3 regions of the Arthrobacter monumenti genome follow, and region 3 is predicted to be linked to each of the others. Evidence: predicted binding sites of a transcription regulator. Region 3 holds the regulator's gene; each other region holds the start of a gene.
The links. The regulator HrcA, encoded in region 3, represses chaperone genes, less so after heat shock. The targets are predictions, from matches to a motif close to TTNGCACTCGNNNNNNNCGAGTGCNAA.
Positions count from the first base shown of each region.

Region 1: groES (co-chaperone GroES) is a predicted target of HrcA. The motif match lies at 7,772-7,798, and genes of this name have one in related genera.
Region 2: ACX80B_RS03560 (Hsp20/alpha crystallin family protein) is a predicted target of HrcA. The motif match lies at 1,768-1,794, and genes of this name have one in related genera.

Region 1 covers NZ_JBTNCY010000007.1:252,803-262,431, forward strand. The annotation lists gene guaB (IMP dehydrogenase) at 1-877, opposite strand, end outside; gene ACX80B_RS12560 (NUDIX domain-containing protein) at 1,053-1,955, opposite strand; gene ACX80B_RS12565 (MFS transporter) at 1,952-3,193, opposite strand; gene ACX80B_RS12570 (SLC13 family permease) at 3,283-4,713, opposite strand; gene ACX80B_RS12575 (GntR family transcriptional regulator) at 4,859-5,524, shown strand; gene groL (chaperonin GroEL) at 5,646-7,241, opposite strand; gene groES (co-chaperone GroES) at 7,318-7,614, opposite strand; gene ACX80B_RS12590 (baeRF2 domain-containing protein) at 7,895-8,992, opposite strand; gene ACX80B_RS12595 (aconitate hydratase) at 9,201-9,629, shown strand, end outside.
Region 2 covers NZ_JBTNCY010000002.1:137,885-147,513, reverse strand. The annotation lists gene ACX80B_RS03570 (solute symporter family protein) at 1-40, shown strand, start outside; gene ACX80B_RS03565 (HNH endonuclease signature motif containing protein) at 196-1,728, shown strand; gene ACX80B_RS03560 (Hsp20/alpha crystallin family protein) at 1,888-2,352, shown strand; gene ACX80B_RS03555 (CBS domain-containing protein) at 2,624-3,037, shown strand; gene ACX80B_RS03550 (DUF2306 domain-containing protein) at 3,084-3,575, opposite strand; gene ACX80B_RS03545 (MerR family transcriptional regulator) at 3,642-4,292, shown strand; gene ACX80B_RS03540 (mycothiol transferase) at 4,317-4,826, opposite strand; gene ACX80B_RS03535 (iron-siderophore ABC transporter substrate-binding protein) at 4,988-6,067, opposite strand; gene ACX80B_RS03530 (peroxiredoxin) at 6,334-6,804, shown strand; gene allB (allantoinase AllB) at 6,955-8,370, opposite strand; gene ACX80B_RS03520 (glycerate kinase) at 8,443-9,629, opposite strand, start outside.
Region 3 covers NZ_JBTNCY010000009.1:70,440-80,068, reverse strand. The annotation lists gene lepA (translation elongation factor 4) at 59-1,912, shown strand; gene hemW (radical SAM family heme chaperone HemW) at 1,952-3,181, shown strand; gene ACX80B_RS14620 (DUF4870 domain-containing protein) at 3,197-3,550, opposite strand; gene ACX80B_RS14615 (DUF3097 domain-containing protein) at 3,744-4,598, opposite strand; gene hrcA (heat-inducible transcriptional repressor HrcA) at 4,784-5,797, shown strand; gene dnaJ (molecular chaperone DnaJ) at 5,877-7,007, shown strand; gene ACX80B_RS14600 (16S rRNA (uracil(1498)-N(3))-methyltransferase) at 7,010-7,828, shown strand; gene ACX80B_RS14595 (GerMN domain-containing protein) at 7,857-8,684, opposite strand; gene ACX80B_RS14590 (PhoH family protein) at 9,149-9,629, shown strand, end outside.

The DNA.
Region 1 (9,629 bases), on a different contig from region 3:
TAATGTCCACATGCTCGGCGGATTTTTCGGCCTTGAGCTTGGCGATCATCTGCAGCACTCCGGAGCTGTGTCCGTTGGCGGTGTCGACGAACAGAGCGTCCACACCGGCGTCGACGAGCGCCATCGCCCGCTCCCAGCCGTCACCAAAGAATCCGATGGCGGCTCCAACCCGGAGCCGGCCCTCATCATCCTTCGTGGCCAGCGGGTACTGCTCGGCTTTAGTGAAGTCCTTGACCGTGATCAGCCCGCGCAGCACGCCGGCGTCGTCGACCAGCGGCAGCTTCTCGATTTTGTGGGTGGCCAGCAGGTCGCTGGCGTCCTCGCGGCTGATCCCGACCTTCCCGGTCACCAGCGGCATCTTGGTCATTACCTGGTGCACCAGGCGGGTGGGAAAATCGCCGTCCGGCACAAAGCGCGTGTCCCGGTTCGTGACGATGCCCAGCAGCTTGCCGCCGTCGTCGACCACGGGCAGGCCGGAGACGCGGTAGTGTCCGCACAGGTCATCGAGTTCGGCCAGCGTGGCGTCCGGGCCGATGGTGACCGGATTGGTGATCATGCCGGATTCGCTGCGCTTGACCCGGTCCACCTGCTCGGCCTGGTCGGCGATGGAAAGATTGCGGTGCACGACGCCGAGACCGCCCTGGCGTGCCATCGCGATGGCCATCCGCGCTTCTGTGACGGTATCCATGGCCGCCGAAAGCAACGGGGTCTGTACGGTGATCCGCTTGGAGATGCGCGACGTGGTGTCCGCGTCACTCGGGATGACGTCGGTGTGGCCGGGCAGCAGCAACACGTCGTCGTACGTCAAACCAACCAGCGCAAACGGATCGTGGTTCTCAGGTTCCCGGGTCTGCTCTTGCTGGGAAAATTGGCTCACAGATACGCCTCTTTCGCGGGGTTTGCTTCGATGGTGGCAAGTCGGCTCGGCACGGGCCTGACGGAGGGTGTATTACCAGTCTAAAACGAATGCGGCCTGCACCCTATTCCGCCTACCACACGTGACGGCGGTCTCCCGGTTCCGCCGCGGCCAGGCAGCCCCCGCCTACTCCCGGCTACTCCCGCCCTTCGAGATGGGACAGCAACCAGCCAGGACCGGCAACCTCGGCACCCAGCTCTTCAACCCGGCTCCGGAGTCCGCGGTCCGCTGTCACCACGTGTACTGTGCAGTCGGCCCGCCTCAGCTGACGGACGGCGTCGACGATGGTTTGATCGCCGTCGCGGTCAGCGGCCACGACCTGCACCCTCCCCTGTTCATCCGCCGCCCCATTGGCCTTGCCTTCGGTGACGACGACGATCTCCGGCCAGATGCGCGCGGCACCGTTCCAGTCGGGCAGCCCATGCAGTGCCACCGAGGACAGGCCATCAATGAGTTTCTGCGCGGCTCCCCGGCGGTCCCGCCACCAGCCGTCCGGCCGGGATCCGACGACGTTGGCACCGTCCACCACGAGCACGACCTTCCTGGTCAACGCCTCGCGCAGCGCCGGCCAGGCGGCGGCAAAACCGGAATGCAGCGGCTTCTGCCCGACCTCGTCCACCGGGACCCATTGAAGCTCGATGCTCTCAGGATCGGAAATGACCGGGTCGAACGGCCGCGTCACCCGGGTGGCGACCGTGGTGTAGGACCAGTAGCCGACGTCGAAAACGGAAGTGAAAAGAATCCGGACCTGCGACGGCGGCACCGCGGCCTCTTCCTCTGCCTCGCGGAGCGCTCCGGTCACAGCATCTTCGCCTTGGTGCAAGGCGCCGCCCGGCAGTCCCCAGGTCCCGCCCTGGTCGCTCCACGTGGCGCGGTGTTGGAGCAGAATGCCCCGGCCGGCATCGTGGACGAGGACGCCGGCGGCCCCGAACCGTCCCCAGAACTTGCCCCGCTCCCCGTCAACCCACGCGTCACCCGGATCACGCGGACCGTGCGGACGCCGCGGCTCGCCGGAAGCCGGTTGGCTGAAGTTCGTCATGACTCCAGAATCTCATGAGCAGGCTTACCAGCCGCACCCTCCACCTGCTCTGCGGACAGGCTTTTCTCCAGCCGGTAGGCGACGAGTGCCGCGAGCGCGCCCATCGCGGCGACCGAAGCCGCCATCGTCCAGGCCGCAGTCGGACCGAAGGCCGCATATGCAAAGCCAAAGCCAAACGGGCCAACCGTTCCGCCAATGTACGTCCCGCTCTGGGTGATGCCGGTGGCCCTGGCCGTAAACGGGTGGGAACGGTGCGAGACGACGTAATGAACCAGACCGTTCCATCCCCAGCCGAAGCCGAAACCGAGCACACAACCGACGGCGAAAGCTGCCGAGTTGCCCCACGCCATAGCCAGCAGGCCCGCACAGCCAACGGCCAGCATCAGTGCCACCGTCGCCATCGATCCGCCGATCCCCCGGTCGGCCGCTATCCCCACCAGCGGCCGCGCCAGGCATCCCGCGGCGCTGCCCAAGCCCAGCAACAATCCCGCCGTACCGATATCAAAACCGGCGTTGGAAGCCGAAATGACGGTAAAGGCACCGAGCGCGTTCGCCTGGGCCGATCCCATCCCGGCGGCTATGGCCGTCGCAATCAAGAATGACTTCAACCTGCGAGGCAGCGGCGCCTTGGCCAGGTCGGAGTTCGTCTTCGAAGCCTCTGTCCGCTGCCGTTTCGGAACGGTGCGGGCCAGCGCAGGAAGGAGTACGACGGCAAACGCCGCCGCAGCGGCAAACGTCCACTCCCAGCCGACCGTCAGGGCGAGGATCGGAACCGAGACGCCCGCGATGAATGTTGCCGCCGGAATCGCTGCCTGTTTAAGGCCAAAGGCGAAGGCACGGTTCCGGGTGGCGACCTCCCGCACGATCAGACCGTTCGAGAGCGGGTGGCTGAGCGCGTTGGCCGCGCCGCCGATGGTCAGCCAGAGGAAAAGCCACGCCCAGTTTGGCGTCGCCAGAGCAATACCCAGCAGCGATACCAGCCCGAAAGCGGTCGACAGCAGCATGCCCTGCCGGGCGCCGAGGCGTTGTGCGGCATAACCGCCGGTGGTCGAAAGCACCGCGGACACCGCCCAGTAGACGGCGACGGCGGCACCGAGGACCGTGGCCGTCATGCCAAGGTCTTCCTCCAACTGGACCGCCAGTCCGCCGACCAGGAACACAGGAAGGACCGCGATCACCGTCGTGAACGCGGCCATGACCGTGGCCCGGACACCGGGACGGTACTTTCGAGCTGCCATTTTGCCTTCCCCGCGCGGGACGGCGACCGGGCTGATCCTGGACCAACCCTGCCGCCGTCGTGCAGTTTCCCTCAGCTAAAGCCTAGGACCTAGAGCCAGCCGGGAACGAGGACTGTGAGCCAGGCGATACCGGGGCCGGCGGCGACAACGATCCCCGCGTAAACCAGCATCTGGCGGTAGAACTTGTCCCGGTCACGCTCGTCGACATTGGCCAGGACCAGCGCGCCGTTGGTCGAGAACGGACTGACGTCGACGACGGTGGCGGCGATGGCCAGGGCGACGACGAAACCGATCGGATCGATGGCTCCGGACTGGAGGAACGGCACAGCCAAGGCGATGGCGACGCCGATGATACCAACGGACGAAGCCATGGCGGAGGTGATTCCGGCCAGGTAACACAGCAGCAGGGCGGCCACCAGCGGAATACCGATTGCGGCAATTCCGGCACTCACATATTCGATCGTGCCGGCGGCTTGGAGAACGCTGACGTAAGTGAGCACACCGGTGATCAGGATGACCGTCGCCCAGCTCACCTTGTTCATCGCTTCCTTGGCGGCCTTCGGAGAAAAGATGGCCAGCACGGCGGCAATGCTGAACGAGAGGATGCCGACGTCGATGCCGAACACTGCGGTGCCGACGGCGAGCGCGGCCAGACCGGCCAGCGTCAGCTGCTGATAGGGCGTGGCCTTCTCGGCGACGGCAGGCGCATCCTCACGGGTCAACAGGGCGGTACCGCCGCCTTGGCCAGCTGGGCTTCCGCCTGACGGAGCAGGCGTGCCACCGGAGGCAACCGGGGATCCACCCGAGGGAGCCGGGGTTCCACCGGACGGAGCCGGGGTTCCACCGGACGGAGCCGACGACGTCGTTGAGCCGGTCCCGGCGCTTCCCTCGAGCGGTTCTCCGGTGTCGGAGACGCGCAGCCCCTTGAGCTTCCGGCCGCCCATGGTGAAGTAGACAATGCAGGCGATGATCGTGTTGAAGATCATCGGAACGAAGAAGAGAGCAAGCGGGCTGACCGGCAGCCCTTCCTTTTCGAGGTAGCCGTTGATGAATGCCCCGTACACGCTGATCGGGGAGAAGGCTCCAGCCAGCGCACCGTGCACGACCATCATGCCCATCATGAGCTGGTTAATCTTGTAGCGCCGGGCGAAAGGAATGGCCAGCGGAGCGACGACCGCGACGGCAAAGAGAGCGCCAACCGAAATGAGGACGGCGGACAGTGCGAAGAAAATCCACGGAGACGCCGCAACTTTGCCGCGTACAGCCCGCATACTCCAGCGCACCAGCAGGTCTATGCTTCCGTTCTGCTGGGCAAAGCCAAAGAGGAAGGTCAGGCCCACCAGCACCAGGAAGAGATCGCCGGGAAATCCGGCTATAACGTCGTCCGTCGTCATTCCGGCGACGGGCACACCGACCCCGAAAGCGGCAACGAACGCGAGTACTCCCATGTTCACGGACCTGATGGTGGCCACGAGGAACAGGAGTGCGAGGACAATAATTGAGATGATTTCAGGAGTCATGAGGTTCCTTGGTGATCAGCATGTGAGATTGCATACACTGTATGCAATGCGGTCCACCGTAGCATAGGGTGTGACACAAGACATAGTGCTTCTTCGTTCGTTGCGGGGTGGCAGCTCGACGACGAAGTTTCAGGGGGATGTACCAGTGGCTGATACAACAAACGACGGTGCGGTGGAATTTATTCGCACGGCCATATTGCGCGGCACCTACGCGCCCGGTGAGCGGCTGAAGGAAGCAGAGGTTGCCGAACGGGTCGGGGTCAGCCGGACTCCGGTCCGCGAGGCGTTCCGGGCACTCGAGACCGAGGGACTCATTGAGTTGCTGGCAGGCAGGGGCGCGCGCGTCCGTGTCTATAAGCCCGAAGATGTGGAAATCATTCATGAAATCCGCAGCGTGCTGGAGGGAAAGGTCGCACGGCGTGCCGTCCTGCACGTCTCGCACAGCCACCTTGCCGCCCTCGACGCCAGCTGCGACCGGCTGGAGGCACTCCCCGTTGGTGCCGCCGTCGAGTGCGATCAGGAGAATCAGTTCTTCCACGGTCTGATCTTCGACATTGTCGGCAACGACAGGCTGACGCATATCGCCCGGCGCCAACTGGAGGTCCCGCTTCCTTATAAGCAGAACTATTGGAGCTCGGAGGAAGTCAAGAGATCCTCCGTGGCGGCGCACCGGGAAGTTTGTGATGCTCTTAGGTCCGGGGATGCCGAAGCGGCCGATGATGCCATGCGCCGCCACGTGCTCGACGCCGGGGCCGCGCTGACAAAGAAAGGCAGCCGCCAGGAGCCTGCTTTGGCGGGGCCCGTCCGTTGAATTTCGCCGGAGCGGCCCGCCGCGGCCGCCGATGAGGCTGCCGCCGCTCCCAGGCATGACAAAGGCCCCGGCCCGCAGCTGGTTCAGCTGTGGACCGGGGCCTTTTAGGCGTCTACGGCACTTAGTGCTTGTGCCCGTCCTCTTCCTCTTCCGGCTTCTCAGTCACCAATGTTTCGGTGGTGAGCACCAGAGCGGCGATCGACGAGGCGTTCTGCAGCGCCGAGCGGGTGACCTTGACCGGATCGATGACGCCGGCCGCAACCAGGTCCTCGTACCCACCGGTCAGCGCGTTGAAGCCATTGCCCGGCTCCAGGTTGCGCACGCGGTCGACGACGACGTAGCCCTCGTGGCCCGCATTCTCGGCGATCCAGCGCAGCGGCTGGACCAGCGCACGACGGACAAGTCCGACGGCGGTGAGTGCGTCGCCTTCGAGGCCCAGATCATCGTCCAGAGCCTTGGAAGCATGCACCAGAGCGGAGCCACCGCCAGCCACGATGCCCTCTTCGAGAGCGGCGCGGGTGGAGGAAACAGCGTCCTCGATGCGGTGCTTCTTTTCCTTCAGCTCGACCTCGGTGGCAGCGCCGACCTTGATCACGCCGATTCCGCCAGCCAGCTTGGCCAGACGTTCCTGCAGCTTCTCGCGATCCCAATCGGAATCGGTGCGCTCGATTTCGGAGCGGATCTGCGAAACACGTGCAGCAACGTCCTCTTCCGCACCGGCGCCGTCGACAATCGTTGTCTGGTCCTTGGTGATGGTGACGCGGCGCGCCGAACCCAGCACCTCGAGACCAACCTGGTCCAGCTTCAGACCCAAGTCAGGTGAGACAACTTCGCCGCCGGTGAGGGTGGCGATGTCCTGCAGCATGGCCTTGCGGCGGTCGCCGAAGCCCGGAGCCTTGACGGCAACCACGTTCAACGTGCCGCGGATCTTGTTGACCACCAGCGTCGAGAGCGCTTCGCCCTCGACATCTTCAGCAATGATGAACAGCGGCTTGCCGGCCTGGACAGCCTTTTCCAGCAGCGGCAGGAATTCCTGCATGTTGGAGATCTTGCCGCTGTTGATCAGGATCAGCGCATCTTCCAGGACGGCTTCCTGGCGCTCAGCATCGGTGACGAAGTGCGGGCTGAGGTAGCCCTTGTCGAACTGCATGCCCTCGGTCAGGACCAGTTCGGTCTGCGTCGTGGAGGACTCCTCCACCGTGATGACGCCGTCCTTGCCGACCTTGTCGAAGGCCTCGGCGAGCAACTCACCGATGTACTGGTCCTGGGCGGAAATCGCGGCGACGTCGGCAACCTGCTTGCCTTCGACCTCGCGGGCGTTCTCCAGCAGGCGGGCGGCGACGGCTTCAACTGCCGCCTCGATGCCGCGCTTCAGCCCTCCGGGAGCGGCGCCGGCTGCAACGTTGCGCAGCCCTTCCTTGACCAGCGCCTGTGCCAGGACAGTCGCCGTCGTCGTACCGTCACCGGCGACGTCGTTGGTCTTGGTGGCAACTTCCTTGGCCAGCTGTGCGCCTAGGTTTTCGTACGGGTCATCGAGCTCGACCTCGCGGGCGATCGTGACGCCGTCGTTGGTGATGGTGGGTGCGCCCCACTGCTTGTCGAGGACAACATTGCGGCCACGCGGGCCGAGGGTGACCTTGACTGTATCGGCGAGCTTGTCGACGCCGGCTTCCAGCGCGCGGCGGGCTGCGTCGTCGAACTGCAACTGCTTTGCCATAAGAATGGTTCCTTTCTTCGAACTGACTTGAGAAAACCCCGGCCGCCTGCGTGGCGCCGGGGTTCAACTCAGCGTTCTACTTGACGACGACGGCGAGAACGTCGCGTGCCGAGAGAACCAGGAATTCCTCGCCACGGGACTTGACCTCGGTGCCACCGTACTTGGAGTAGATGACAACATCGCCTTCATTGACATCGATCGGGACGCGGTTGCCGTTATCGTCAACGCGGCCGGGGCCGATGGCTACAACTTCGCCCTCCTGGGGCTTTTCCTTGGCGGTGTCCGGGATAACCAGACCGGAAGCAGTGGTCTGCTCCGCTTCCAGCGGGCGGACAACAATACGATCCTCAAGAGGCTTAATAGAGACCGACACTCGGACCTCTCCTTTGCATGAGATTTACAGTGAACTGTTGTTCACTTTCGACAATAGGGCCGTTCGGTGCGCTAACCGTCGTCGCGGTGCCGGTAACGCCCCTCCGGGCATTAGCACCCTCGTAGTGAGAGTGCCAAGAATGACTGTATGTCGACCATTAGCACTCGGTCAAGGCGAGTGCCAGCAACGGTGTGTTGTGGACGCGTCGGCGCCCGGGGCATTCCGCCCCGGGCGCCTTTCAATTCCGCTTTGTCACCGGTTCCGGTGTTTCCCTACCAGCTTAAGAAGCTTCACGCTCCCGTTCACGGTCATCGCTGAGGCTTGGCACGGCGTTCGACGGCGTAGCCTCGTCCCGCCAGCGCAGCAGCGCACCGATGCCGTCCGGCAACACGATCTCACCGGGATCGAGAGACTGCACGGCGGCGTCTGTCCTCAGGGCCAGATACAGCAGGTCCTCGATGTCATCCGGTTCGGAACCGCTGGTCAGCAGCAGCTCGTCGACCTGTCCGCGTTCCAAAGCGGCGCGCACTTCGGCGGCACCCGCGAGCGATTCGCCGTCGCGCGATTGTTCCGCCACGAAACGGTCGACGGCGGCCTTCTCCCGGAAAGCGATGAAGTTGTCCACCGCTTCCTCTACGTGTACCCGGAATTCCGCGCGGTCAACGCCCTCATTCCGTCCACCGCCGGGAACATCGACCAGCCGCTGCCTGGTTTCCTGCCCGACCGCTTCCTTGAGTAGCGAGGCGGCACGGACATCACCCGTCAGCAGCACCAGGTCCGGCCGGTACTGGCGAACCAGCTTGTCCAGCCGGTGCGCCACGGCGTCGGCATTACGCTCCCATGAATCCTCGACCCGGGCCTCGAAGTCCTGTCCCCGCCAGCCGGTCCCGGTCTTGTGAAGTTCATCGTGACCGCCTTCGATTGAGGCGTCCTCGCCCAACGGCTTCTGGCTGCCGGCAACGTGCGGGTCCTCCGGTGCCCGCAGGCTAATGTCGGCTCCCGACCGGTCGACTTCCACCAGCAGGTGGGACACGGCTCTGGCGGCGACCCGCATCAGCGGAAGCAGGTGCGGCCGGTGATTGCAGGAAGCGTAATTTTCCGGCGGAACGGGTAGTACCCGGTCAATGTAGAGTTGCCCGCCTGCGGCGAGGTATGCCCTGCCATGGGGACCGCCAATGCCGGCCGGTTCAAGAACGGAACGCTCGATCCGCTTCAGCAGATCTTTAGGTGCGCCTTCTGCGCGGACCTTGTCCCGCAGATGCTCCCATCGTGTCTCGATCTCGGCTGCAGCCGAAGGGTCGGTCCGCGTCGTGTCGACGTACACGCTGAGAAACGGTGGATCTGCTTCCAGCACATCCTTGAGCCATGGGTATCGCATCGGGCGCCTCCAGTTGTAAAGAGTCAGCATCTAACGTCAGCCAGCGCCCGTTGGCCGGACGCCGTCCGGATTCGTAACCCTCCCAACTCTTCCACTAACCCCGGAAGCACACAATAGTAAGTATGGATAGCATCTTGGCCGCGTCCCGGCCTAGCATAGGGAGGGTATGCACCGTCCGCGGTGACGCGGGCTCTACCGGGAGGTCGTCATGGGTCAGAACGTTGCGCAAAAGGTCATCAGCGAGCACCTCGTCAGCGGGGAGATGGAGTTCGGGAACGAGATCGGGCTTCGGATCGACCAGACGCTGACCCAGGATGCCACCGGAACGGTGGTGATGCTCGAACTTGAGGCGATGGGCCTGGACCGGATCAAGACGGAGTTATCCGTGCAGTACGTCGACCACAACCTGCTGCAGACCGACGAGAAAAATCCGGAGGACCACCTCTTCCTGCAGTCGGCCGCGCAGCGCTACGGTCTGTGGTTCTCCAAGCCCGGCAATGGCGTTTCACACCCGGTGCACCAGGCCCGCTTCGGCCGCCCGGGCGCCACCATGCTTGGCTCCGACTCCCATACCTGCGCCGCCGGCGCCATCGGAATGCTCGCCGTCGGCGTCGGCGGTCTTGAAGTGGCGATGGCT
Region 2 (9,629 bases), on a different contig from region 3:
GCTGACCGGTGTTGGTGCCGAAAAGGCAGTCGAGCACTAGTCAAGCGTTAGAAGGAGTGGCCCCCGGCAGATCACTGCCGGGGCCCTCTTTCTGACATGGCGCCGATTCCATTAATTATTGTTTCGTTACCGTTTCGTTATCCGGTAGCGAACAGGATTTCGAATAATGTCGGTGCCGGCTGATGTACTAAAGACATGGCAAACAAGGAAGCACCAGACGGCGGGAGCAGCGACGACGCTCCCACCGGTGCCTTCGAGCTTCCCGAACTGGCCGGCCCACTCGGCGACGTGGTGCCCGGGGTCTTGTCCTTCGATGAAGCGACCATGGCCCTGGTCTCGGCCGGGCAGCTCATCGCGTGGGCGGAGGGACTCAAAGCCCGCCTGGTCACCCGGCTCTGCGAAACATCCGCCGGCACGGTCCCTCAGCCCGATCCGGCCGGCCCGTCACGGAACGCCGAACGCCTGGCCCGGATGAACGTCGAGGGCGAAGTCAGCGGCGCGTTGACCATCGCAACGAGGACAGCCCAGAAACTCATTTTCGAAAGCACCGAACTGGTCGGCTCTTTCCCCGCCACCCTCGAACGCCTCGAAACCGGGGAACTGAACCGGGACCAGGCCATGGTCATCATCGACCAGGCACAAACCCTCCCCGAGCACGCCCAACCCGAATTCGAGAAGGAACTGCTCGCCGACGCACCGGAACTGCCACGGCCGAAACTGGCCGGCAAGGCCAAGCGCCTCCGCGAACGCATGCACCCCGAATCCGGCGCCCGGCGGAAAAAGAAAGCAGCCTGCGACCGCAGGGCCTGGTACCAGCCCGCCGAAGACGGCATGGCCTGGCTCGGCGCCTACCTGCCCGCCGAAGCCGCCACCGCCGCCTACAACCGAATCACCGACGCCGCCCGGGCCCTCCGCTCCCCGGACGAGGAACGAACCGGCACCCAACTCTGCGCCGACGTCTTCACCGACCTCCTCCTCGGCACCGGGCCGATCCCAGATGGACCAATTGCGGGCCTGAACGATGACAACAACAACGATCGTGGCAGGGGTGGGAATCCGTCCCCCGGCTCAACCGGCACTGCTTCCTCCGGTCAGGCCGTGGCGGAACCACACCTGCCCAACTACGAGCAGATCAAACCCGAAGTCATCGTCACCGTCCCCGTCCTCACCCTGCTCGGCCTCTCCGAAGAGCCGGCTGAGCTTGAAGGCTTCGGACCCATGGACGACGAAACCGCCCGAAAACTATGCGCGAACGCCCCCTCATTCAAACGGATCCTCACCCACCCGGAAACCGGGGCGATGATCTCCTTCGGCAGAACCACCTACAAAGTACCCGCCGACCTGAAAAAAATGATCAATATCCGCGACCGATGTTGCCGCGCACCGGGCTGCAACCGATCCGCACGCTTCACCGAACTCGACCACACCACGCCCTGGGCCGAAGGCGGAAAAACAGACTACGAATCGCTGAAAGGCTACTGCCCCATGCATCATCTCCGTAAAACCGCCTGCGGATGGAAAGACACCCAAGACAAAGACGGCACCATCACCGTCACATCACCAGCAGGACGAACCTACACATCCAAACCCGAAGGCCCCGTCCTCACCAGCCGCAAAGACGCCCAACGCTACGCCACCGGCAACGGCCACCACTTCGACCCATGGAACCCCAAAAACGCCGGCGCTGTCCCAAACGGCGACCACGACCAAACCCCACCACCATTCTGAAGCGAGCCCACTGTTCGCTCAGAGCAGAATGCGCCGCATTTAGCACTCCGCGCTTCTCAGTGCTAATATTTTTCTAGTTGAGCGATATCGACTCAACTTTAGTAACTGAGATCGCCGCAACCATGACGGTGCGGTGTATGTGAAGGAGTTGACACAACAATGGCCATGAAATTCGACCCATTCCGCGAACTGGACCGCGTCGCCGAAGCTCTTCTGGACAACCACCAGGGGCCGAGATTGATGCCGATGGATCTTTACCGCGACGGCGACCGCTACATTCTGAATGCCGACCTGCCTGGGATCGACCCCGGTTCGGTGGACATCGATGTCGACGGTCAGCTGCTGACCATCCGTGCCGAGCGCACGGCCCGCACTGAGGAAGGCGTAAAGTGGCTCACCCGCGAACGCCAGAACGGTTCTTACATGCGGCAGCTGAACCTGGGACAGGGCATCGACACTGGGAGTATTTCCGCCCACTACGAGAACGGCATCCTGAACGTGATCATCCCGGTTAGCGAACGGGCAAAACCCCGCAAGATCGAGATCTCGACTGGCTCCCTCGCCAGTGAGCCCACGGTGGACGGGGGAAGTGAAGAGAAGCAGCCGGAGGTCACGGCGTCCTAAATGACGCATCCCCCCGCCCATTCGACGAGGCAGTCCCCGCCGATACGAGTGCATCGGACGAAGACGGCGGTAAGGACTCGGGCGATGCACACATGACGAGCAGGGGACGGCTGCATTTCCGTCCCCTGCGTTCATTTATTCCGCCCACATTGCGCTGCCGGTCCACCATTGCCCATTTTCAAGGTCGCACCTCCAGCAAGCTCCACCCGATAGACAGTATGCTTAGTTTTAGCAATTCAGGTACATCGAATCTGATCGAGGAGGAATCATCATGGCTGTCGCACGCGACATTATGACCGGTGGCGCGGAGTGCATCGGCGAGAACGAGACGCTTGAAGAAGCAGCCCGGAAAATGCTGGATCTGGACGTCGGATCGCTTCCAATCTGCGGCGAGGACAACCGGCTCAAGGGTGTCATCTCCGACCGGGACATTGTAGTTAAGTGCCTCGCCAAGGGCGGAGACCCGAAAACGGCAAAGGCCGGCGAACTCGGCCAGGGGAAGCCCGTAACTATCGGCGCGGATGACAGCGTCGAAGAAGCCATCGATACGATGCAACAACATAAGATCCGCCGGCTGCCCGTCGTAGATGGACACGATCTGGTGGGCATGCTGAGCCAGGCTGACATTGCCCGCAATTTCCCAGAGGAGCGCTCCGGGGAGCTGGTGGAGTTCATTTCGTTCTAATCACCCCCTCGCGGAAGTACGGATAGCACCCAAGGCTGTTGGCCACCTACCGTGCAAGCGAGGTGGCCACAGGTCGGGGCTTCGTCCGGACGGTGCGCTTGAGGGTAAAGAAGAACGCCGCAGCCGTAGCAAGGATCAGGATGGCGGCGAAAGCAACCGTCGCCGGTTCAGTTGATACGAGCAGCGGGAGTCGCCTGCCAGGTGCTGTCGCGGCGAAGATAAACGCGATAAGCGTGCCAAGATAACTGCCGATCATGTTCCCGCGGTGCGCCGGTATGTTGCCGCGTGCTGCGCTGATGATACCCAGCGTCACGGTGGTCAAGGTGAACGCAGAAAGCCCATGCAACCAGGTGAAGTGGCCTTCGTCCATGATCCAGAAACTTGAGATGCATGTGACGGCGATGGCGGTCACCCAGGTGAAGCCAATGATCTTATGGATACGGTCCCGTTTGCGGCGGAAGATATTGAAGGGACCGAGCACAAGAACGTAACTCGCGGCAATAACGTGGCCTGCAATGAGGGGCGTCCAGAGATCCATACGTTTAGGATAGAGTCACTATCCAAGGCTGTAAATCAAGATAGTGAAGCCACAAATCCCTATCCAATGATCGATTCGCCCGACGGTCACGACAGAGCGAGGTACCCGGTGCAGCTCAAGGAACTCAGCCGCCGCTCGGGCATCAGCGCTGCGAGCATCAAGTTCTACCTCCGCGAGGATCTGCTGCCGGCAGGCGAAAGCAGGCATCCCACGCTCGCCGAATATGCCGATGCGCACTTGGTCCGGCTCGAACTCATCACCGCGTTGCGTAAGGTCGTTGGGCTGAGCATCGGCCAGATTAAGACCCTCGTCAGCGTCATCGACGATCCGGAAGTAAGTTTTCTCGACCTGCTCGGCAAGACCCAGTCGCTGGTGCTTGGCTACGACTTGAGCGAGACCCGCGAGCATCCGTTGACCAGCGCCGTCATCAATGGCGAGGACTGGCCGGACGTTCCGTCGGATGCCCGGAATGCCTTGAATGCGCATCTCTCCCAGATGGAGGCGCTTGGCATCACGGTCAGCCGGGACGTTGTAGAGGGTTATGCAGAAGCTGTCGACCGGGTGGCGCAGCAGGATGTCGGTTTTGTGACCGAGGGCGGCAGCCGCGACAGTGCCGTCCTAACGGTGGCGGTCGGCGTCCACGAGTACAGCAGGCTTCTGGTCCGGATGCTTGCCTTGGCCCAGACTTCCGAAAGCATCAGGAAGTATCAGTCCTGAGGGATGGCTCGCAACACCAGGTGCTTACTGGTTTCGGAGCAGTCCCCGGACATAAGCGGCCTGCCCCGCATGCTGGAGGCAGTCCTGGGTCACGCTGACCAGCCGGATTCCGAGGGTCACAGGCGGATCCCAGGAGTCGTCGATGACTTGGTCGAGGTCCTCACCGGATAGGCAGCGGATGTATTCGACTGTCCGGGCATGCACCGCCTTGTAGTAGTCGACCAGCAACTGGGCGGAGTCCACCTGGACAGATGAGACCTGCTCGCTGCTGTGCCCGTAGCCCGTTTCGCCGGTTCCGAGTGGCAAGTCGAACTTTTCGGACCAACCTGCCGATGTCCATAACTGCTCTGTCCCGGCGGCGTCGGCGATGTGGTCGTCCTCAACCCGGGAGAGGTGCCAGATGAGCCATGCTATCGAATTTCCGGTACCGTTTGGGCGGCTGCCCAAATCATCAGAATTCAACCCATTGACCACGTTTCTGATCAGGTCCGGAATCCTGCCGAATCCCTCCAGCAGAACGTCAGTGCTATTCATCCGCGGTCTCCCATCGATTTGCCGTGCTCGTCAGCTTCCAGCACTCAGTCTTCTCAGAACAGCACCGGATAGCAAGGATGGAGAGCACCAAGACGCCTAACGCCGGTGCCCGGGATCCGAGACCCAGGCACCGGCGTCGTAATAAATCAGTGCAGCGTTGGCTACTTCGTCTTCTCCGCGACGGTTGCCGCCTCACCCAGCTGCGGCAGGAACTCATCCAGCGCCCACGGCAGGCTCAACGGCGAAGCTGCGGAAATTGCGAGCGTCAACGTATTGTCCGAGTCGGCAACGAGCGCGCCGTCCTCGATCGCCGGAACCTGGCCCAGCAACGGATCGGTCTTGATGGCTTCCTTGGTCTTCTTGTCCGGAACCCACGTCACGAAGATGTCTGATTCCAGCTCGTCGGCACGTTCGGCGGACCACTCCAGGAAGAATCCGCTCTTCTTTTCGGCCTTTTCGATCACCGGTGCCATCTCCATGCCAATGCTGGTCAGGAAGCGGGGCCGGTTGTCCTGGGAGGTGTAGATGTTCATGCCGGTGCCGCTGTTGGGCTCAAGGTTCCCGTAAATGAAGGTCTTACCCTCAATCTGCGGGTACTTGGCGGCTTCGGTTTCGATGGTCTCCTCGGTCTTGGCAACCAGTTCCTCGGCCTGCTCCGACTCACCCAGAGCCTTGCCGATCATCGTCGTCGCCTTCTGCCACGGCGTGCCATAGGCAACCTCCGGATAAGCAATGACCGGGGCGATTTTGGAGAGCGTGTCGTAGTCCTCCTGCGTCAGGCCGGAATACGCGGCGAGAATGACATCCGGGGTGGTCTTGGCGACCTCCTCAAAGTTGACGCCGTCCAGCTCGGAGTAGGTCGCGATGCCGGCGGCCTCAGGCCCGCTGCCTTCGCCGGTGGCCGCTTCAGTAGCGCCGGCTTCAGCCAGTGCGGCGTCGAACCAGGGGGTGGACAGGTTTTCGTTTCCGCCCCACTCCTGCTTCGGCATTCCAACGGGTACGACGCCGAGAGCCAGTGAAATGTCGGCGTTCACCCAGGAGACGGTGGCCACGCGTTCGGGCTTTTCCTTGAGCGTGGTCTCGCCGAATTTGTGCTCAATTGTGACGGGAAATGCGTCCGGGTTCGATGACGAGTTCTGCGAGCTTTCAGCCCCTCCCTCGGTCGTTCCCCCGGCCGGACCGGTGGAACATGCTGACAAGGACAGAATTGCGACGGCTGCGGTTGCGACGATGCTCCGCATACGGGAAGGGATCAACGAAAACTCCTAGACTGATGAACGGACGAACTTAAGTAAGGGTAGCCTACGTTTACTCCAATTAGGAAACATCGGCGTCACGTATTTCGCTGAATTAATGAGACGTACACGGCTACAGATTTCGCTTGAATCTCCAGCCGCGGGCGAAAACGGCCCCTGCGGTTGGTTCTACAACCGGGATTCCATTAGAATTTCATATAGCAGTATTTCTGTTCCATGATACGAAAGCATTAAATGAATGGAGAGCAGTCATGAATGCACGCTTGACCCCTGGAAGCGAACCTTCACCGTTCACGTTGCCGGACGCCTACGGTGAACCCGTGAGCTTGAATGAGTTCCGCGGCCGCAATGTCGTGGTCTACTTCTACCCCAAGGCGGAGACTCCTGGCTGCACCACCGAAGCATGCGACTTCCGCGACAACCTTGCCTCAATCCAGGCTTCCGGCTACAACGTTGTCGGCATCTCACCGGATTCGCCGGACGAACTGGCAGCGTTCAGCAGCAACCACGGGCTGACGTTTCCGCTGCTTTCGGACGCCGATAACGCCGTGGCGACCGCCTGGGGCGCCTATGGCGAGAAGGAACTGAACGGCAAGACCGTCACGGGCATTATCCGCTCTACGGTCGTCATTGATCCGGACGGCAAGGTGCAGCTGGCTGAGTACGGCGTTGACGCCAAGGGCCATGTCGCGAAGCTCAAAGCAGCACTCGGGGTTAGCTGAGAAAAAACCATCAGAACCGGACGAACCCAGGCCAGACTTTTCCAGCCTGGGTTCGTCCCAAGTCAGCCCCTCGGCCGCCAGTCAGGTGGGTCCAGTGGGCTGACCGGCGGCTTAGGGGCTGATCCGCGGTGCGCGTGAGGCACGCCGCGCTTAGTTTTCGCCGCGGCGGATCAGCTGTCCGGAGGGAGTCTGCCCGTCAACTTCCTGGCCGCGCAGGAAGGTGCGGCGCACGACGCCGGCGAGGGTCCGTCCGGCGTAGGGGCTGATGGCGTTCTTGTGGTGCAGCTTCTTCACATCGACCACAAACGAATCGTCGGCGGCGAGGACAGCCAGGTCGGCGTCATTTCCGACGGCGAGCCGCCCCTTCCGCTCCAGCTGCGCCAGCGCGGCGGGCCGGGCCGACATCCACTCAACAACCTGCTCCAGCGGGATTCCGCGTTCGCGCGCGTCGGTCCAGATCAGCGACAGGCCCAGCTGCAGTGACGACACGCCTCCCCATGCGGTGCCAAAGTCGCCGGTCTCGAGGTTCTTCAGATCCACGGTGCTGGGCGAGTGGTCCGAGACGATGCAGTCGATAATCCCATCCTGCAGGCCTTGCCACAACAGTTCGCGGTTGGCACCTTCGCGGATCGGCGGGCAGCACTTGTGCGCGGTGGACCCCTGCGGGACATCCTCCGCCGTGAGCGTCAGGTAGTGCGGACAGGTTTCGACGGTGAGCCGGACGCCGTCGGCCTTCGCTGCGGCAATCTGTGGCAGAGCGTCCGACGACGACAGGTGCAGCACGTGCGCGCGGGCACCGGTGCGGCGGGCCCGCTCGATCACCTCGGCGATGGCCAGGTTCTCGGCGTCGCGGGGCCGGGAGGCGAGGAATGAGGAGTACTCGTTGCTGAACTCCTGCGGCGCCGTCTCGATGGTGTGCGCGTCCTCGGCATGGACGATCATCAGCGAGTCGAACTGCTTCAACTCGGCCATGTCGGTTTCCATCTCGTCCGCTTCCAACGCCGGGAACTCGTCCACGCCCGAGTGCAGGAGGAAGCACTTGAAGCCGAAGACGCCGTCATCGTGCAGTTCGCGCAGGTCGCCAGTATTGCCCGGCACCGCGCCCCCCCAGAATCCGACGTCGACGAATGCCTGGTCCTTCGCGACGCTGCGCTTGACCTGAAGCGCGTCCCGGTTGACGGTCGGCGGGATGCTGTTCAGCGGCATATCGATGATGGTGGTGACGCCACCTGCCGCGGCGGCGCGGGTGGCGGAGGCGAAACCTTCCCATTCGGTGCGGCCGGGTTCGTTCACGTGCACGTGGCTGTCGACCAGGCCGGGAATGAGCGTCTCATCCGGTGCAAGCTCGATGACTTCGAGGCCCTGCAGGTTGCTGCCGAGCGGTTCCAGCGAGGCGATTACGCCGTCGCGGATTCCCACCTCCCAGGCGCCGGTTCCGTCTGCTGTGAGGATCTTTTCGCCGCGGATCACCAGGTCGAAGCGCGTTTCGGCGCCGTTCGCGGATTCCTGCTGTCCCGCCGTCTGCGCTGCGTCGTTGCCGCGGGCGGTCGTTTCAGTCGTGCTCATGAGATACATCCTTCTAATTTCAATGTGTGCCTGCAGTCATTGTCAGGCCGGCTCCGGTTGCGGGTCGTCCAGTCACGGCCTGCCCGCCAAGGTCTTGCCGGGCCAAACCTTGCCCAGCCATGCCCGCTTCGGCTTGCCAGCCAGCACGGCGCCGATTTCCCGCCCCACCTGCTCCAGCAGCCCTGCAGCCTCTGACATGCATTTTCGCACGTCCGGCTGCATATCGGTCAGCGCGAAAGTGCGTTCAAACCCGGCCGCCTCAAGCCGCGCCGGACTCAGCGGTGTCCGTCCGCAAACGGCCATCACGGGAACGCCGGCTGCTGCCGCGGCCTGCGCCACCCCTAGTGGCGTCTTGCCGCCGAGGCTCTGTTCGTCCAGGCTTCCTTCACCGGTGATCACCAGATCCGCGCCCTGCAGCTTGGCGGCGAGACCGGTCAACCCCAGTACGACGTCGATCCCCGCCCGCCGCTGTGCGTTCAGCACCGTCATGGCCGCGTAGCCGACTCCCCCGGCGGCGCCCGCTCCGGGTGCGCTCAGGAGTTCGACCGCCAACGGCCCGGTGCCACGTGCGAGGACCCTGGCGAACTGGGCGAGGGCGGCGTCGAGCCCGGCGACATCATCCGCGGTGGCGCCCTTTTGCGGACCGAACACCGCCGCGGCTCCGTTGGCTCCCAGTAACGGATTGTCGACGTCGGCAGCCAGCGTGACCTCCACGTCCGCCAGCCGCCGGTCCAGCCCGGAAAGATCTATCCGGGCCAGCGATGCCAGTGCCGCGCCGCCGTGCGGCAATTCGCGGCCATCGGCGTCGAGCATGATGGCGCCGAGCCCTGTCAGCAGTCCCGCACCGCCGTCGGTGCTGGCACTGCCGCCCACGCCCAGGACGATCCGGTCGCAACCGGCGTCGAGGCAGTACCGGATCAGCTGTCCGGTGCCCAGGCTGGTGGCATCGCGTGCCCGCAGGATTCCTCCCGGGAGCACCGCCAGCCCGGAGGCCACCGCCATTTCGACGACGGCCTCCCTGCCACGGACCGCGACGGGAGCCTGCAACGGCTGCCCGGTCGGTCCGGCGACAGTTACTTCATGGAGCGTGAAACCCGCGGCGACGGCGGCATCCAGGGTACCTTCGCCGCCGTCTGCCATTGGCGCCTTGTCCACGGTGATCCCTGGATCGACCGCGAGCAGTCCGGCTTCAAGGCAGTCCGCGACCTGCGGTGCAGAGAGCGAACCCTTGAACTTGTCCGGAGCGATAACGACGCGCA
Region 3 (9,629 bases):
GGTCAAGACGTGGGAGACTGGAGACCGGTCTATTTTCCCTCAAACGTAAGGACACTGCGTGACTCCCTTGGCCCGCACTGCTCCGGTGCCCGCCGCAACCGATCCGGCGATCCTGCGAAACTTCTCGATCATCGCTCATATCGACCACGGGAAGTCGACGCTGGCCGACCGCATGCTGCAATTGACCGGCGTCGTCGGTGACCGCGGCATGCGGGCACAGTACCTGGACCGCATGGATATTGAGCGCGAACGCGGCATCACGATCAAGTCGCAAGCCGTCAGGATGCCATGGGAGCTGGATGGGACCAGCTACGCACTGAACATGATCGACACTCCCGGACACGTCGACTTCACATATGAGGTGTCACGCTCCCTCGCCGCCTGCGAAGGCGCGGTCCTGCTGGTGGATGCTGCCCAGGGGATCGAAGCTCAGACACTGGCCAATCTCTATCTGGCGATGGAGAACGATCTTGCCATCATTCCGGTGCTCAATAAGATCGACCTTCCGGCGGCGCAGCCGGATAAGTATGCAGAAGAGCTGGCGCACCTCATCGGCGGAGAACCGGATGACGTACTGCGCGTCTCCGGTAAGACTGGCGACGGTGTGGCAGTGCTGCTGGACAAGATCGTGGCCGAGATACCCGCTCCAGTTGGCGACGCCGACGCTCCTGCCCGCGCGATGATCTTCGACTCCGTTTACGACACGTACCGCGGTGTGGTGACCTACGTACGTGTGATTGACGGCAAGCTGCATCCGCGCGAACGGATCCAGATGATGTCGACAAGAGCGAGCCACGAGCTGCTGGAAATCGGCGTCAGCGCACCGGAACCTGTGCCTTCCAACGGCCTTGGTGTCGGAGAAGTCGGTTACCTGATCACGGGTGTGAAGGACGTGCGCCAATCCAAGGTCGGCGACACGGTGACGAACCTGGCCAAGCCTGCGGCAAAGTCGCTCAGCGGTTACCAGGAGCCAAAACCCATGGTCTTCTCGGGTCTGTACCCGTTGGACGGCGCAGACTACCCTGTCCTGCGCGATGCGCTGGACAAGCTCAAGCTCAACGATGCGGCACTCGTCTATGAGCCCGAAACATCGGTCGCCCTCGGCTTCGGTTTCCGGGTCGGATTCCTGGGACTCCTGCACTTGGAAATCATCCGCGAGCGTCTTGAGCGGGAATCCAATATTGCGTTGATTTCAACGGCGCCGAACGTCGTCTACCAGGTCACGCTTGAGGATAAGCAACAAATCATCGTCACGAATCCGAGCGAGTTTCCGGCCGGCAAAATCATGGAAGTGCGGGAACCGATGGTATCGGCCACCATTCTTGCGCCCAATGAATTCGTTGGCTCCATCATGGAGCTATGCCAGGCACGCCGCGGGCAGATGAACGGCATGGACTACCTCTCGGAGGAACGTGTTGAACTGCAGTACCGGCTTCCGCTGGCCGAAATTGTCTTCGATTTCTTCGATTTCTTGAAATCAAAGACGCGTGGCTACGCATCGCTCGATTGGAAGGCCGACGGCGAACAGGCCGCCGATCTCGTCAAGGTGGACATCCTTCTCCAGGGCGAACAGGTCGATGCGTTCAGCGCGATCACGCACAAAGACAAGGCGTATGCCTACGGAACACAGATGACCGCCAAACTGCGGGAACTGATTCCCCGACAGCAGTTCGAGGTTCCGATCCAGGCCGCCATTGGCTCACGGATCATCGCCCGCGAGAATATCCGTGCAATCCGCAAAGACGTCCTGGCCAAGTGCTACGGCGGCGACATCTCGCGTAAGCGCAAGCTGTTGGAAAAGCAGAAGGAAGGCAAGAAGCGGATGAAGATGGTGGGACGGGTCGAGGTTCCGCAGGAAGCGTTTATCGCCGCCCTATCCTCGGACGACTCCAAGGACAAAGCCAAGAAGTGACCCAGCCGTTGCCCGACCGTACAGAACACCAGTAGACCGATGCCAAGCGTTTTACCAGAGGGTGACCCCGCCCCGTCCGATGGGCTGTTGCCGGCCCAGGTTCTGGAGGGAGCCGACAGCAGGAATTTCGGTCTGTATATCCACATTCCGTTTTGCGCCGTCCGCTGCGGATATTGCGACTTCAATACTTATACGGCTAAGGAATTAGGCTCCGGCGCCTCACAGGACGAGTACGCCGGCACTGCCATGGCGGAATTGGATCTTGCCGCGCGTGTCCTTGAGGAATCCGGACTTCCACGCCGGCCGCTCCAGACCGTCTTCTTCGGCGGCGGTACTCCCACATTGTTGCCCGCGGCGGACCTGACAGCACTGCTCATTCATGCGGCAAAGCTGTGGCCGCTGGCAGACGGCGCCGAGGTCACCACCGAGGCCAATCCGGACTCGGTAACTCCCGGATCACTGCAGCAACTTGCCAACGCTGGATTCACCCGGGTCTCGTTCGGTATGCAGTCAGCCGTTCCGCATGTGTTGAAGGTTCTTGACCGTACCCATAAGCCGAGCCGGGTTCCCGAAGCCGTCGGTTGGGCGCGTCAGGCCGGCCTGGCAGTCAGCATCGATCTGATCTATGGCACGCCGGGCGAATCGATGGATGATTGGGAGCAGTCATTGGATACTGCCCTTGGCTATCAACCCGACCACATCTCGGCATACTCGCTCATCATTGAGGAAGGCACAAAACTCGCCGCCCAGATGCGCCGCGGGGAGGTCCCTGCCATTGATGAGGACGACCATGCTGAGAAATATCTGCTTGCCGAGCGGAAGCTCAGTTCAGCAGGAATGCATTGGTACGAAGTCAGCAACTGGAGCCGGGAACCGGGTCAGGCATGCCGCCACAATCTTGCCTACTGGCGGGGCGATGACTGGTGGGGAATCGGCCCTGGGGCCCATTCACATGTCGGTGGAGTCCGGTGGTGGAACATGAAGCATCCTGTTCCGTACGCCAACCGCCTCGCCGCCGGACAGTCGCCGGCCGCTGGACGCGAAACCCTGGATTCATCCACCCGCCGGGTGGAGCGGGTGATGTTGCAGACCAGATTGAGCGAAGGTCTGCCCATGTCGGAGTTGAGCGCCGAAGGACGCGGTGAAGTCGCTGGGCTGATCGCCGAAGAATTGATCGAACCGGCGGCGGCTTTCCGCGGCCGGATAATACTGACTCTGCACGGACGGTTGCTGGCCGACGCTGTCGTACGCCGCCTGCTGCCCGACTGATTCAGCCGCCTGAGACTACTTGATCAGCCGCAGGTTGAGGGCATAACGATGAGGTTCGCCCTTGTTTACATGGATTCCGGCCTTGACGGCGAAGACCGTCAAGGCCAGCCAAATCAGAGCCGCAACGACGGCGAAAATGGAACCAAGACCGTCGATCAGGGCCAACAAGTTTGCCAGCACCGCCAAAATAGTTGGCGGTAACGTGAAGTTGAGTGCCTCTTTGGACTCCTGGGCTGTGAACGGTCCGCGGTCACGCATCACCAGGTAGATAACCAGCGAGGGGAGGAACCCGAGAATCCCTCCGAAGTGGGACATGGTCGCCCACTGCCGGTCTTCGGATGCCGTCAAAGGCTGGGCGTCCGCCGACATACCCTGATACGGAGCGTAGGGTGGCCGGCTCTGGTTGCCTTCCGGCGAACCGCCCCGTGCGGGATTTGCCACTTTTCAGACCTCAAGGTTGATAGGGACCGCCAATTTGCGGCGGACATCTTCACTGTCGAATAGCTGCAAGCGCACAGCACTCAAGCTCTATTGTGCGCCAAGGCGGACAAGCTATCAAACTTCAGACCGGCTCACCTGCGGTCAGGAAGTCGATAACTTCCTCGACCCGGCCCAACAACGACGGCTCCAGATCCGCGTAATTATGTACCGACCCAAGAATCCGCTGCCAACCGCGGGCGACCGCTACATGATCCCCATGCGGCCAGCCCAGGCCCTTCAGGATCCCTGTCTTCCAGTCCTGGCCGCGAGGCACGTCCGGCCACTGGGCAAACCCAAGTGTCCGCGGCTTCACCGCCTGCCACACATCGACGTAGGGATGTCCCACGATCAGAACATTGGCTCGCGCACCCGGCAAGGACATCGCCTTCGCCGCGATCGATGACTCCTTGCTGCCGTTGACCAGATGGTCAACCAGTATGCCCAACCGCCGCTGCGGGCCGGGCGCAAAGTCCTTCACTGCCGCCGAAAGGTCGTCAATACCGTGCAATGGTTCGACGACGATGCCCTCGATCCGCAGGTCGTCGCCCCAGACCTTTTCCACGAGTTCGGCGTCGTGTTTACCCTCCACCCAGATCCGGCTGGCCTTGGCTGTGCGTGCCCGCTGGCCCTCGACCCTCACGGACCCGGAGGCAGTTCGGGCCGCCGGCGCCGGCGCGGTCTTTGCCTTCGGTACCACCTTGACCGGCCTGCCGTCGAGCATAAAGCCGTACCCGAGCCGGAAGGAACGCGTTTTACCCCTGCGGTCCTCCAGGGTCAGGACGTGGAGGCCGCCCGACTTTTCCACCCGGACGATTGCGCCTACCCAGCCTGACTGTGCGTCTTCCAGCACTAGTCCATTTTCCGCTGCAATCTCCGGCAAGGACTGACGGCCGGCGGGGGAGGCCAGGTCCTGAGGTCCCCATTCATAGCTGTACATATCATCGACCTTCTTCGCCGGAACCGGATTCTGTGGGGTGCGCCCGGACCGAATTACTTGCCGCAATAACCCACAGCGGCCTGGTGAATAAGCCGAGCGCGTACCCATGCTAGCAATGGGTATGAACGTATTAGACTTAGCACTTGGGTATGTTGAGTGCTAAGCAATGTCAGAGGAGGTGAAACGTGAGTGAACCGCGCCGGCTCGAAGTGCTGCGGGCGATAGTCGAAGACTACGTGCACTCACGTGAACCCGTCGGCTCTAAAGCCCTTGTGGAACGTCACCAGCTGGGTGTTTCCTCCGCGACGATCCGTAATGACATGGCCGCCCTGGAGGAAGAGGGCCTCATCGCCGCCCCGCACACCAGTGCAGGGCGAATTCCCACCGACAAGGGCTACCGGATGTTCGTCGACCGGATTTCGGCTGTAAAGCCGCTGTCCTCGGCAGAGCGGCGTGCCATTCATACATTCCTGGATCAGGCGGACGACCTTGACGACGTGCTGGACCGGACGGTGCGGCTGCTGTCCCAGCTCACGAATCAGGTCGCAGTAGTGCAGTATCCACAGCTTGGCAGCGCTGCTGTCCGGCACATAGAGTTGGTCCTGCTTGCACCTCGTCAGGTCCTGGCAGTGCTGATCGCGACCACCGGTAAAGTCGAACAGCGTGTGGTGTCTTTGCCGGCCGATGCAGGCGAAGAGACCCTGCTGCGGTTACGCGGCATTTTCCTGTCCGCAACAAAGGGGAGACTGCTCGTCGCGTTGCCCCAGCTGCTTACCGCAGCAGTGGCCACGTGCGCCCCGGCGGAGCGCGCGGTCGCAGCTGTTCTGGGCAATTCGCTGGAACAACTGGCGGGGATCAACCGCGAGGATAGAATGGTATTGGCGGGAACAGCCAATCTTGCCCGTTCCACCGGAGATTTCCCGCTTTCCATCGGCCCCGTCCTCGAGGCCCTGGAGGAGCAGGTGGTGATGATGCGGCTGTTGACCGAAATGGAACAGGACGCCAGAGGTGTATCCGTCCGCATCGGGCACGAAAACCGGTACGGCGGTCTCACCGAGGCCTCGGTTGTGGCCACTGGTTATGGGCCGGATGAACTGGCCAAAATTGGTGTCCTCGGACCTACCCGGATGGATTATCCAACCACGATGGCGGCTGTCCGTGCTGTTGCCCGTTATCTGTCCAGGATTCTGGCCGGCTGACCACGAAGAACTTTCCACGGCAATGCCTGCGCGGCCCGCACAGGCAAGTGTCCAGTAATACAGGAAGAGACCAAAGAAGTTGAGTAACCACTACGAAGTACTGGGCCTGTCCCAGGATGCCAGCGCCGAGGAGATCAAGAAGGCCTACCGCAAGCTGGCGCGTAAGCTCCACCCCGATGTTAATTCGGGGCCGGAGGCGGCTGATCAGTTCAAGGTTGTCACCCATGCCTACGAGGTGCTTTCGGACCCCCAGAAGCGCCGTGTTTATGACACCACCGGTAACGAAAACGGTACGGACAACGGCTTCGGCAGCGGCTACTCCGGCCAAGGATTCGCCTTCCAGGACATCTTCGAGACGTTCTTCGGCGGCGCCGGCGGAGGCGGTGGGCCGGCATCGCGTATGCGCCGCGGCCAGGACGCGCTGATTACCGTACGGATTGACCTCAAGGACGCCGTCTTCGGCGTCAACAAGAAGATCGAGGTGGACACCGCCGTCGTCTGCCCTACCTGTGACGGCAGTTGCAGCCGCCCCGGCACCTCCCCGCGCACCTGCGATATTTGCGGCGGCAGCGGACAGGTCCAGCGCGCGGTCCGCTCCATCCTCGGCCAGGTCATGACAACGGCACCATGTGGATCGTGCCAGGGCTTCGGAACCATCATCACCGACCCGTGCCACGAATGTGCCGGTGAAGGCCGTGTCCGCAACCGCCGTACCTTGACAGTGAAGGTTCCCGCGGGCGTTGCCACCGGAACCAGGATCCAACTGGGCAGGCAGGGCGAGGCCGGCGTGGCCGGAGGACCCAGCGGCGATCTCTACGTTGAAATCAAGGTCAACAGCGAGCAGAACTTCGTCCGTGAGGGTGATGATCTGCATGCGACCATGAGCGTGCCAATGACGGCCGCCGCCCTGGGTACCGACGTCACCCTGGACACCTTCGACGGCGAACGCGAATTGAGCATCAAGCCCGGCACCCAGGCCGGCGAAGTCATCACGCTGAAGGGACTCGGCGTCACCCACCTGCGCGGCTATGGCAGGGGAGACCTCAAGGTCCATATTCATGTGGAAACCCCCACCAAGGTCGACGGCGAACAGGAAGAGCTGTTGCGCCAGCTGGCCGCCGCCCGGAATGAGCAGTACAGCGATGGAAAGCTCGTATCCAGCGGAAGCGGTGTCTTCGCGAAACTCCGGGACCGGCTCGGTAACCTCTAAGGGTGACCAACCCCGTATTTTTCGCTTCACCATCTGAACTGGCGCAGCTGGAGGCCGGTGACACCTACCAGCTCGCCGGCCCCGAGGGGCACCACGCCCGCACGGTCAAGCGGCTGGCACCGGGGGAACCGGTGGACATCGTCGACGGCGCCGGCCGGCGGGTCAGCGGAGAAGTCGCCGACGGCGGGGGAGAAGCGCTGCCAGTAAGAATTCTGTCAGTGCTCGATGAACCTCTGCCTTCGCCTTCACTGGTGCTGGTCCAGGCCCTTGCCAAGGGCGGACGCGACGAGCTGGCCATTGAAGCGGCCACCGAGTTGGGAATCGACGCCGTCGTACCGTGGCAGGCTGACCGTTCCATTGTGCGGTGGAAAGACACGAAAGCGGCCAAGGGCCGGGACAAATGGCAGGCGACCGTCCAGGCCGCGTCCAAGCAGGCGCGCCGTGCACGCGTACCGGAGGTGCATCCGCATGTAACCGGCGCCGGACTCGTCGCATTTACCGCCCTGGCCGACTTGGCACTCATACTGCATGAAGAAGCAACCGCTACGATGGCGTCACTGTCGGCCGATTCGGCTGCGTCGCCGGTGCTGCAGGCGGCCGCAGGCCGGAGCGGGCACCCGCAGGAGACGTCCGGATTAGGAGATGTGCCAAAGATCCTGCTCATTGTGGGTCCCGAAGGCGGCATCAGCAATCAGGAAATCGGGACATTGACCGATGCGGGTGCCATCCCTGTCCGGCTTGGAACGCATGTATTGCGATCCTCGACAGCCGGCCCCGCAGCCGTTTCTGTGCTCAGCCATCTGCTGGGCCGCTGGGACTAGTTCCGTCACGCGCCCGGTCCAAACCGGGCTATTCGACCCTGAATTGCTTGGAGTCGACAAAATCGCGTTCGCCACCGGGTTCGCCCTGGAAGACTGACAATTCGTATGCTCCCCTCGGCAGCGTCACGGAGAACTTGAAGGTACCGGAGTTCATTCCTTCACCATCAAGGGCCACGGAACCGGACGGGTATTCCGCTAATTCCGGTTCTTCCGCGCCGGTCCCGACTTCCCTGATCTCCCAGCCAAGAGTGCCGTTCCGGGAGACACCGCGGCCGCTGACAACGACCTTGCTGTCGGCGTACACGGTGCCTGCCTGCGGATCGATGATCCAGACGGGAGCCGCGAGCGAATGCTCACGCACCATCGGCTCTCCCAGGCGGATGTGCCCGAACGCCTTATAGCCCGTGCGGCCGTCGACCAGGATAACGACTTGTATCTGTTGATTCTGCGCAGTCAATCCGAAACTGGCAGCGGCCGCAGTAGCGGTATAGACCAACTGCTGGACGGCACGGCGGGCCATACCCTCATCAAGTGGCTGTTCGAACGCATCGGCGGAGATGTCCACCGTGATGACGTTTTTGGCTGAAATGGAAGCGCCGATGGAGGACGCGGGCCGCCAGGGATTGAAGTAATCCTCATCCAGCGGCTGCTGATTTGTCATCGCGTGAACGGCGGTCGTAATCGGATCGCCGCGATTCTCGGTCTGCCGGAATTCACGGTAGAGGTATACGCTTCGGCTGCTCTCCCCAAGCCAGTAGACCGGAGTCTGCGCTGCAGTCTTAGCCGATTCAAGCGGGACGCTGGACAGCGCCGACGACCTGGCTCCCGGCGCTTCCACGGCTGACGGGGCTGGCATCGAAGTTTCTTGAACTGGTTCGGCCACGTCTGCGGTGCATCCGATCAGCAGAAGTGACGACATCGTCAATGTAGCGAGCCACCCATGGAAGCTGCGCACTGATCCGGTGCCGCCCCCGCGTGCCCGCTGTATTTTGCCGATGATGGTGCCGTTCTTTCCTTGCCTGAACAGAGTCCCGGCGCCTTTGCACCGGGAGGATCTCCCAAGCTTGGCACACGGTCCACCGGCAAAACCGGCTAATTGCCCCATCTCAACCGTACTGAGACCTGATTGATATTCTTCTGAAACCGGACCGCAACCTATTGGCCCGACCTGCCGCTCGCTCCGGGCGTAATCGCGGGCTGTGCCGTACCATTAAAGGGAAGCCGGTGCCGCAGAAACGGCAGTGGAATCTGAACCGTGGCAACGGTTGCTAATTAATCGATACTTAAAGGGGAGATAAAAGGCCTTCGACGGCCGCTCATATGACCGAATTTCCAGTCGACCTCGACCCGGCTGACACGTCAACGGAAAAAGTCTCCTTTGACTCGACAGAACAAATGGTCCAGTCGCTTGGCGCCCAGGACGAGGCGTTGCGGTTTATCGAAAAATCCTTCCCCGGTGTTAGTCTTCACGTCCGCGGCAATGACGTCTCTGTCGGCGGTCCAGCTGCCGACGTAGGCAGGATCGTCCGCCTGATCGAAGAGATCCGGACCCTCGCCGCCAAGCAGACCCTGATAACCCCGCAGCTCCTCCAGCAGTTGGTGACAATGCTGAGCGAGCAGACCTCAAGCCGGCCCGCGGATGTCCTGACCCACAATATTCTGTCCAGCCGCGGCAAAACCATCCGGCCTAAAACGGTCAACCAGAAGAACTATGTCGACGCTATCGACGCCAATACCGTCGTCTTCGGTATCGGCCCGGCAGGTACAGGCAAGACGTATCTCGCCATGGCGAAAGCTGTGC